3 regions of the Parvibaculum lavamentivorans DS-1 genome follow, and region 3 is predicted to be linked to each of the others. Evidence: predicted binding sites of a transcription regulator. Region 3 holds the regulator's gene; each other region holds the start of a gene.
What was found. Region 3 encodes PhoB, which activates phosphate uptake and scavenging genes when phosphate is short. Its sites were predicted from a motif close to TGTCATNNANCTGTCAT; they were not measured.
Positions count from the first base shown of each region.

Region 1: PLAV_RS10090 (UDP-2,3-diacylglucosamine diphosphatase) is a predicted target of PhoB. The motif match lies at 1,753-1,769, and genes of this name have one in related genera.
Region 2: PLAV_RS16905 (RNA degradosome polyphosphate kinase) is a predicted target of PhoB. The motif match lies at 1,809-1,825, and genes of this name have one in related genera.

Region 1 covers NC_009719.1:2,175,609-2,178,882, forward strand. Annotated here, with positions in the region: gene PLAV_RS10085 (glycosyltransferase family 4 protein) at 1-651, opposite strand, end outside; gene PLAV_RS10090 (UDP-2,3-diacylglucosamine diphosphatase) at 653-1,621, opposite strand; gene PLAV_RS10095 (diacylglycerol/lipid kinase family protein) at 1,977-2,858, shown strand; gene PLAV_RS10100 (FMN-binding glutamate synthase family protein) at 2,855-3,274, opposite strand, start outside.
Region 2 covers NC_009719.1:3,562,515-3,565,788, reverse strand. Annotated here, with positions in the region: gene PLAV_RS16920 (AI-2E family transporter) at 1-668, shown strand, start outside; gene PLAV_RS16915 (HdaA/DnaA family protein) at 671-1,351, shown strand; gene PLAV_RS16910 (hypothetical protein) at 1,348-1,749, opposite strand; gene PLAV_RS16905 (RNA degradosome polyphosphate kinase) at 1,887-3,274, shown strand, end outside.
Region 3 covers NC_009719.1:431,323-434,596, forward strand. Annotated here, with positions in the region: gene pstB (phosphate ABC transporter ATP-binding protein PstB) at 1-549, shown strand, start outside; gene phoU (phosphate signaling complex protein PhoU) at 594-1,310, shown strand; gene phoB (phosphate regulon transcriptional regulator PhoB) at 1,451-2,146, shown strand; gene PLAV_RS02035 (GcrA family cell cycle regulator) at 2,264-2,779, opposite strand; gene PLAV_RS02040 (ABC transporter permease) at 3,139-3,274, shown strand, end outside.

The DNA.
Region 1 (3,274 bases), 1.7 Mb from region 3:
CGCGTCCATCAGGTCCGGGCGGGGCCTGTAGAGATCGGTATCGACGCCGCGCGACCAGATCACGGGCTCGCCGAATCCCCGTTCCCTCAGTTCCTTCTGCAAGGAAGGCGTTGCCACCATCAGCGCCGAGGATTTCCTGTGGAAGCGGCGCAGGAATTCATAGCCCCATGAAAGCGGAATGCCGGTCCGCGCATTCAGATATTCGGCGAAGCGCGTATGGAACGAGGTCGAGAAGGGGATGCCCTTGCGGACGCAGAAGCGGCGCGCGGCAAGTCCCAGCGGCCCTTCGGTCGCGATATGGATGGCGTTGGGGTTCGCCTCGCGGATCATGCGCGCGATCTTGCGGCCCGGAAAAAGCGCCAGCCTTATTTCCGGATAGGTCGGCATCGGCACGGTCGTGAACATGTCGGGCGTGATGAAGGTCACTTCATGGCCCATGCCCTTCAGATGCGCCGTCAGTTGCTGCAGCGTCCGCACCACGCCGTTCACCTGCGGCGGCGCCGCATCCGACACGATCACGATGCGAAGCGTCTCGCAGAAGCGGCCGACATCGCGCGGCAAGGGCTTCCCACGCAACCGGCCGAGCAGGCGCGCGACGCGCCGCCGCCTGCTCGGGGCAGGGGAGAGAGCCGTTACTGATGTGTCATGCATATCAGGCAGCCGTGGGTACGAGCAGGGCGTCGTCTTCATCCGCCGGTTCCGTCTCGCCATTCGCGAGTTCGGTGTCCCAGGAGAAGGTCTGCCAGGTGATGAGCGAGAGGGCGCCCGTTTCGTCTTCGCTGAGCGCGGTGCAGCTTTCCACCCAGTCGCCGTCATTGCAGTAGAGCACGCCGTCGAAGTCGCGGATTTCCGCGTGGTGGATGTGTCCGCAGATCACGCCGTCGACGCCGCGTTCGCGGGCCGAGCGGGCAACGGCGTGTTCGTAGCTCGATATATATTCGACCGCGTTCTTCACCCGGTTCTTCAGGTAAGCCGAGAGCGACCAGTAGGAGAGGCCGAAGAAGCGGCGGATTTCGTGCAGCCAGTTGTTGAGCGCGAGCGCCATGCCATAGGCGCGGTCGCCGAGATGGGCGAGCCATTTCGCGTATTTCACCACGCTGTCGAACTGGTCGCCGTGAATGACGAGGAATTGCCGCCCGTCCGCCGTTTCGTGGATCGCCTCGCCGACGACGTCGACGCCGCCGAAATTGAGGCCGGTATAGTCGCGCAACGCCTCGTCGTGGTTGCCGGGCACATAGATGATGGTCGCGCCCTTGCGCGACTTGCGCAGCAGTTCCTGCACCACCGCATTATGCGCCGCGTTCCAGTACCAGGACCGCTTGATGCGCCAGCCGTCGATGATGTCGCCGACGAGGTAGATGGTGTCGGCGTCGTTGTGGCGGAGAAAGTCGAGCAGCAGCTCGGCCTTGCAGCCGGGGGTGCCCAGGTGAATGTCGGAGAGAAAAAGCGTTCTGTGCTGTTTGCGGTGCCTGGGGCGCGGCCCCAGCAATCTTTCGTCGAGCCCGCCGCGCCTCGCCCTTGCACGGGCTGCTTCCTTGCGGGCTTTCTTCGCGGATTGAGGTGGCGCCGTTTCGCTCGCCTGCCGCGGCCTATCGAACATCGTCGTATCGAACAGGGTCATATTCCTCGTCGATCGTTTTTGCGCCTCATGCGCCGGTCAATTCATCCGTCTGCGGAGCGCCTTGCCGTACCTCCGGGCCAGCCGATCCGTCTTTCGATGACCGGACTATGCGCGCCCTTTGACAAGGTCTTGTGACAGTTCGATGACGTTTATGTGACAGTGCCCGGCGGGTGGCGGGCGAGCCGCTTTATCCCCACATCCCTCCGGCATCGCGCCCGGTTATCCCCGGTTCAGAGGGCCGGTTGACCGGGGACAAGTTTTTCTGGCTAATCCTCCGGCATCGAATTTCATCCCTTGTCGCAACGCATAACGGTTTTGTGACAGTTACGTGACAGTTGGCCTCTGGAGCCCCGTTTTGGCGCTGCGCCGGTTCATCCATATCATCCTCAATCCGACCGCCGGCAGGCGCAAAAGACACCTGCTGGATGCTGTCATCGGACGTCTTCGCGCGGCCGGTGCCGATGTCACGATCGAGCTGACGACAGCGGCCGGTCACGCCACGGAGCTCGCCCGAGCAGCGGCACAATCGGGCAAGCCGGATGTGATCGTAGCGGCGGGCGGCGACGGAACCATCAATGAAGTTGCGCGCGGCCTGCTTGGACAAGGCGTACCGCTCGGCATTCTTCCGCTCGGCACGGCAAATGTGCTTGCCATCGAGATCGGTCTCCGTCCGCAGGCGGAGGAAGTAGCCTCGATGCTGCTTGGCGGGCCCGCGGAGCTGATGGGCACGGGCCTCGTGCAGGGAAAGATATTCCTGATGATGGTCGGCATCGGCTTTGACGGCGAAGTCGTTCACGCAATCGATCCGCGCCTGAAACGCATGTGGGGCAAGGGCGCCTTCATCTGGTCCGGGCTCAAGGCATGGGTGCGCGGCCCGGGCCGCGACATTCTGCTCACAGTCGACGGACGAGAGAAGCGCGCCGCATGGGTCGTCGTCACCAATGGCCGCCACTATGCGGGGCCCTTCGTGCTTGCGCCGGATGCGGACATAACGCAGCCGGGGCTTACTCTCTTTCTCTTCAAGGGAAAGTCGCGTTTCGCCTTCGCACTTTATCTCGCCGCGCTAGGGTTCGGCATTGCGGCGCGGCTGAGCAGCGTGGAAGTATTGCCGGCGCGGCGGATCGATGTCACCGCACCGCACGGTCTCGCTGTGGAAGTTGACGGCGACGACAGCGGCTTCCTGCCGCAGACGATAGAGCAGGGCACGCAGTTTCTCCGTCTCGTCATTCCCGGCTAGGCGGCATCCGCGTCGAATTGCGGGCGGCCAAGGCCGTTCTGCGACGGGCGTCTTTCCGGCTGTATCCAGCGGCGATAATATTCGGCAAGCGATACCGACACACCATCCGATCCCATGATGCGCGCATGTTCGCGCCGCAGTTTGCGCGGTTCGTTGACGCCGCAGGAATGCGCAATCACGCAGACTTCATGCGTCACGCGTTCGGCATAGCGGCGCACGCGCTCCGCCTTGTCCGTCACGTCGAGCCCGCGCTGCAGGCTCTTGTTATGCGTGGTGATGCCGGTCGGGCAGGTATTCTTGTTGCATTGAAGTGCCTGAATGCAGCCCAGCGAAAACATGTAGCCGCGCGCCGAACACACGAAATCCGCACCGACGCAGAGCGCCCATGCGACTTCGGCCGGCGTGATGAGCTTGCC
Region 2 (3,274 bases), 780 kb from region 3:
TGGGATCGCAGGGTCTGCAGATAGTCGCACTTCTCTCGCTGATCGTCGTGACGCCGGTCGTTGCATTTTATCTGCTGCTCGATTGGGACCGTATGGTGGAGCGCGTCGACGCATTGCTGCCGCGGGACCATGCCGAGACAATCCGGCGTCTTGCACGCGAGATCAACGAGGTGCTGGCAGGCTTCATCCGCGGCCAGGTGATTGTCTGCCTGGTGCTCGGTACGATTTATGCGGTAGGCCTGACGCTGGTCGGCCTTCGTTTCGGGCTTATTGTCGGCATTGTTGCCGGCATTATCAGCTTCATTCCCTATCTCGGGACCATTCTCGGTTTCGTGGTCGGGCTGGCGCTGGCCCTATTCCAGTTCGGCACCGATTTCGTGCAGGTCGGCATGGTGATTGGTGTCTTCGCCATCGGCCAGTTCATCGAAGGGAATTTTCTGTCGCCGAAGCTCGTTGGGGACCGGGTGAAGCTTCATCCGGTATGGGTGATGTTCGCGATCTTTGCCTTTGCCGCCCTCTTCGGCTTCGTCGGGGCGTTGCTTGCGCTGCCGATTGCCGCTGCCCTCGGTGTGCTCGCGCGTTTCGGCGTCGCGCAATACCGCAAGAGCCAGCTCTATCTCGGAACATCGTCTGGCCGCGTCATCCCGCCGCGCGATACCGACAGCTGAAGATGCCTCGCCAGCTCGCTTTTGAACTCGGGCACCGGCCGGCCTTCGGCCGTGAGGATTTTCTCGTTGCGCCGCCAAACGAGGCCGCCGTGGCGCTGATCGATGCCTGGCCGGACTGGCCGGACCGCGTGGTGGCGCTCTCGGGGCCGGAGGGAAGCGGCAAGACCCATCTCGCCGAAGTCTGGCGGAATGCGGCTGGCGCCGTGTCGCTGGCGCCGTCAGCGCTGGCAGGGGCGGATGTCCCGGCGCTGGTGGCGGCGCGAACGATCATCCTCGAAGACCTTGCAGCGCCAGATGCGGCTGCCGAGCGGGCCCTTTTCCATCTCGTCAATCTGGTGCGGGAGGAGGGTGCCTTCCTTCTCATTACCGCCCGTGTGCCGCTGTCCCGCCTGCCACTGGCGCTGCCGGACCTTGCCTCGCGGCTGAAGGCGGTTCCACAGGCGGAATTAGGCCCGCCCGACGATGCGCTGCTGGCGGGCATCCTCGTGAAGCTCTTCGACGACCGTCAGCTTCGGGTCGCCCCCGCCGTGATCGCCTGGCTTGCCGCGCGGATCGAGCGTTCGGTAAGGGCCGCCCGCGATGCTGTGGCGGAACTCGACCGCGCCTCGCTTTCAGGCAAGCGCCCGATCACCGTGCCGCTCGCCGCCGAAATCCTCGGGACGCAGGACGAGATGAAGTTCTAGCCTCCGAACCGCTTCCGCGCTGGAGATGCGCGGAACAAAAATATGCCGATTCCCAGATAGGCCGCGTATTCGAGCGCCATGGCGAGCCAGCGACCGTCATGGACGAGAAACTGCGTCGTCTCGACGAAGCAGACTATGGCCATGGCGCCATAGCCCAACGCCACGGCCAAGGGCGTGTGGCGCCAGCCCGCGGTATAGCCGGCCAGAAAGGCGAGAGAGGCAGCCAGCACCGAGAACCAGTGGGCGAGGAGCATGGGGCGGGGAAGGAGCGGATTGGCAACGCGCGGCCATGGGACAGTGGGCAACACCAGCTCCATGAGCCCGGTCAACGCCCAGAGCAGCAACCCTGCGTGAAGAACGACCAGCAACTGAAGGAAAAGCCCTGGAATCCTGCCCATCCCTGCCTCCTGGGCATTTTGACCGAAAATCGCCCAGCCTTCGCTTCCTTTTGCTTCGCAGTCATGACTCAGTCATGTGTTTGACATAAACTTAAGCGATAGCAGAGGCTTACTCCGTTTCTTGCAGAAGTGATCTCATGACCACCGCGCCGAACAGCCATGCCACAGAACCTTTGGCCGAGGAGCCCTCGCTGCCCCTACCTGCCGGAGGACCGCTGATCGGCGCGCATAGCCCGGACCGCTTCATCAATCGGGAAGCCTCGTGGCTCGCTTTCAACCGGCGTGTGCTGGAAGAGGCGCAGAATACCAATCACCCGCTTCTGGAGCGGCTTCGCTTCCTGTCGATTTCGGCATCGAACCTTGATGAGTTCTACATGGTCCGCGTGGCCGGCCTGAGGGGCCAGGTGAGCGCCGGGGTGACGACCCTTAGCCAGGACGGCTGCACGCCCGCCCAGCAGCTCGACCTTGTGAACACAATGGCGAATGACCTGATGGGCCAGCAGCAGCGCCAGTGGGTCGCGCTTTGTATAGAGATGCGCGCGGCTGGCATTTTCGTGCTGGAGCCGGATGAGGTCACACCGGATGAATTCGCCTGGCTGGAGACACGCTTTCTCGAGCAGGTCTTTCCAGTGCTGACGCCGCTGGCGATCGACCCGGCGCATCCTTTTCCGTTCATTCCCAATCTCGGCTTTGCGCTGGCGTTGCAACTGCGCCGCGTTTCCGACGGCAAGCTGATGGATGCGCTGTTGCCTGTTCCGACACAGGTGAAACGCTTCATCCGGCTGCCTGCGAGCGACAGGGAAGAGGGCATCCGTTTTATCAGCCTCGAAAACATGATCGGCCTGTTTCTCGACCGTCTCTTCCCCGGCTATACGGTGATCGGGCAGGGCGCCTTTCGCCTGTTGCGCGATAGTGACATTGAAATCGAGGAAGAAGCCGAAGACCTGGTTCGCTTTTTCGAAAGCGCCCTGAAGCGCCGCCGTCGTGGCAGCGTGATCCGGTTGAAGATCGAGGCGCGCACACCGGATTCGCTCCGCCAGTTCGTGGTGCACGAGCTTGGCGTGACGGAGCGTGAGCTTGTCTCGGTACAAGGCCTGCTTGGTCTCGCGCAAACGAGCCAGCTTATCGTCGATGACCGATCGGACCTGAAGTTCCCGCCCTATAATGCGCGCTTCCCGGAACGCATCCGCGACCACGGCGGCGACTGTTTTGCGGCGATCCGCTCCAAGGACATCATCGTCCATCATCCTTACGAGTCTTTCGACGTGGTGGTGCAGTTCATCCGGCAGGCAGCGGCCGATCCCGATGTCGTGGCGATCAAACAGACGCTCTACCGCACCTCGAAGGACAGCCCTATCGTGCAGGCGCTGATCGAGGCGGCAGAGGCCGGCAAGTCGGTGACGGCGCTGGTGGAGCTGAAGGCACGCTTCGACGAGGCGGCCAACATCGTCTGGGCGCGGAACCTTGAACGCGCGGGCGTGCAAGTGGTGTTTGGTTTTATCGAACTGAAGACCCACGCCAAGAT
Region 3 (3,274 bases):
GCAAATATCTACGATGCGAAGATCGACCCCGTGCTGCTGCGCGCGCGTATTGGCATGGTCTTCCAGAAGCCCAACCCGTTTCCGAAGTCGATCTACGACAATATTTCATATGGGCCCCGCATCCACGGACATGCAAAGGCGGGCTCGGAGATGGATGAAATCGTCGAGACGAGCCTGCGCCGCGCGGGGCTCTGGAACGAAGTGAAGGATCGCCTCAAGGAGCCGGGCACCGGCCTGTCCGGCGGCCAGCAGCAGCGCCTCTGCATTGCCCGCGCGATTGCCGTGAACCCGGACGTGATCCTTATGGACGAACCCTGCTCCGCGCTCGATCCGATCGCGACGGCGAAGGTCGAGGAACTGATCGACGAACTGCGCGAACGCTACACTATCGTCATCGTCACGCATTCGATGCAGCAGGCGGCGCGCGTTTCACAGAAAGCCGCCTTCTTCCATCTCGGCAAACTGGTCGAAGTCGACGAGACGGAACGCATGTTCACCAATCCCTCGGATCAACGCACGCAGGATTACATTACCGGCCGCTTCGGCTGATCGATGCGGATGTATCTGCCAAGAGGCCAACAGGAGAACCGGCTGTGACCCAGCATATCGTGAAGTCGTTTCAGGAAGAGCTCGACGGGCTTTCCGCGCAGATCGCCCAGATGGGCGGGCTGACGGAGGCGCAGTTGCAAGCCGCAATCGAAGCCGTGGTGAAGCGCGACACGCAGCTTGCGGAACGCACCATCCGCGAGGACCAGCGCATCGACACGCTGGAGGCCGAGATCGAGAACCAAGCCATCCGCCTCATCGCGCTGCGCCAGCCCATGGCGGCGGACCTGCGCGAGGCCATCGCGGCGATCAAGATTTCGATCGACCTCGAACGCATCGGCGACCTCGCGAAGAACATCGCCAAGCGCGCCATGGTTCTGCAGAACGATTTCGAGGGCGCGAACCGGCTCATCCAGGGCATCTCGCGCATGGGGCGCCTTGCCCAGCGCCAGCTCAAGCAGGTGCTCGACGCCTATTCGAACCGCGAGGCGCAGGCGGCCATGGAGGTATGGCGCGACGACGAGGAAATCGACGCGATGTACAATTCGGTCTTCCGCGAGCTTCTCACCTACATGATGGAAGATCCCCGGACCATCGGCGTCTCGACGCATCTGCTTTTCATTGCGAAGAACATCGAGCGTATCGGCGACCACGCCACCAATATCGCCGAAACCGTCGGCTACCTCGTCACCGGCGAATGGGTTCATGACGAGCGCCCGAAAGGCGATACGACCAGCACCACCGCCGTTCACAGCGGCAGTTAAAGGAGGCTTGTGCGGCAATGGCAATAACAACACTTGCCCGTCGTGGCGAACAGGGCCACGCTTTGGACTTGGAACAGATTCGGCCTGAGACCGCTCACACAGAGCAGGGTCAGCCTGAGCGCAGCCAGTTCGAACGCAGAATGAAACCGAGCGTCATGATCGTCGAGGATGAAGAAGCGTTGCTGACGCTGCTTCAGTACAATCTCGACAAGGAAGGCTACAAGGTCATCACCGCCGCCGATGGCGAGGAGGCGGACCTGCTTATCCGCGAGACGACCCCCGACCTTATCCTGCTCGACTGGATGCTGCCGGGCCTCTCCGGCATCGAGCTTTGCCGCCGCCTGCGCGGCCGCCCCGAAACCCGCAATGTGCCGATCATCATGATTACGGCGCGCGGCGAGGAAACGGACCGCATTCGCGGCCTCGATATCGGCGCCGACGACTATGTAACGAAGCCCTTCTCGATGACGGAACTGCTGGCGCGCATCCGCGCCGTCATGCGCCGCATCCGGCCGGCCCTCACGGAAGACCTCGTGACCTTTGGCGACATCGTGATCGACCGCGCCGCCCACCGGGTGCGCAGGGGCGACCGCGAGGTCCATCTCGGCCCGACCGAATACCGCCTGCTCGATCACCTGATCCAGCATCCCGGCCGGGTCTTCAGCCGCGAGCAATTGCTGGATACGGTCTGGGGCTCGGATGTCTATGTCGAAGCCCGCACCGTCGACGTTCATGTCGGCCGGCTGCGCAAGGCGCTTAACGACAAGGGCGAGAAAGACCCGATCCGCACGGTCCGTTCCGCCGGCTACTCGCTGGACGAGCAGTTCCACGAATAGGCCGGCCTAACGAAAAGCAGGCATCCATGGGCCCATGGATGCCTGCTCCTTCCCCTCCTGGGCCCCCCGACCTGTCCCCCACCCGCCTTTAGGGGGACAGTGGAGCCGGAAAAACGCTCAGCTTACCAGCCGGTCCCTGCGCATCCGGTCGCGCTCGCGGTTCCGCCGCGCCTGCGCCGGCTGATAGGCCATGCGCGCATGTTCGGTGCAGTAGGGCGCGCCATGTTCGGCACCCCGGCCGCAGAAATGAAAGCCCGGCCGGCCCGGATCGCCGATCGGCCATTTGCAGGTATGTTCCGTGAGGGTGAGGACGGTCGCGCGCTGGATCGGCTCGAGGCCGCGTTCCTCGACATGGGCGGCTTCGGCGCGCTCGGCCGCCGCCTCGCGCTGGCGCTCGTCGCCGCGCGCTTCCGCCGTCAGCGGGTCCGGACGGCCGCGCACCAGCGTGCGGGGCGCCGGGGCGCGCGAGCGGGCAGGGCGGCTGGGCGTGGCGCGGCCTGACAATCCGAGGCGATGCACCTTGCCGATCACCGCATTGCGGGTCACGCCGCCGAGCTGCTTGGCGACCTGGCTGGCGCTCAGGCCTTCGGCCCAGAGCTTCTTCAGCAGTTCCACGCGTTCATCGGTCCACATGATGGTACTCCCCTTGGGGCCGGTTTCCGGCCCGGTTGGACGCCCGGTCCCGAACAACCCGGCATCAGCCCTGAAATCCGGCCCTGTCTCGCCCTTTACGGGTTTTGGCACCCCACTAGATTTCGTAGGCGTTAACCGGAAGTATACAATATCAGGGGGCAAAACCGCAACCGGCAGGGCTTCCGCACCGCCCCTTATCCACAGAAAAGAGCGATCGCGGCGGCACCAGCGCCCTTGTATGGGGCTTTCCGGGGCCTCACATGGGCGGCAGGGCCGGTTCCGGCTCTCCCCCTTCCCGCATTGCCCGGCAGGCCGCTCTGGCGTATGCCTCGGCCCCTGAAGCATCAGAAGAGGAAGCCATGAGCCTCACGCCCTATCCCGAGGAAGGTGCCCGCCGTTTCGGGGCGGTGAACTGGCTGGGCGTCTGGACGCTCTATCTGAAGGAAGTGCGCCGCTTCTGGAAGGTGATGACCCAGACCATCGCCGCGCCCGTCA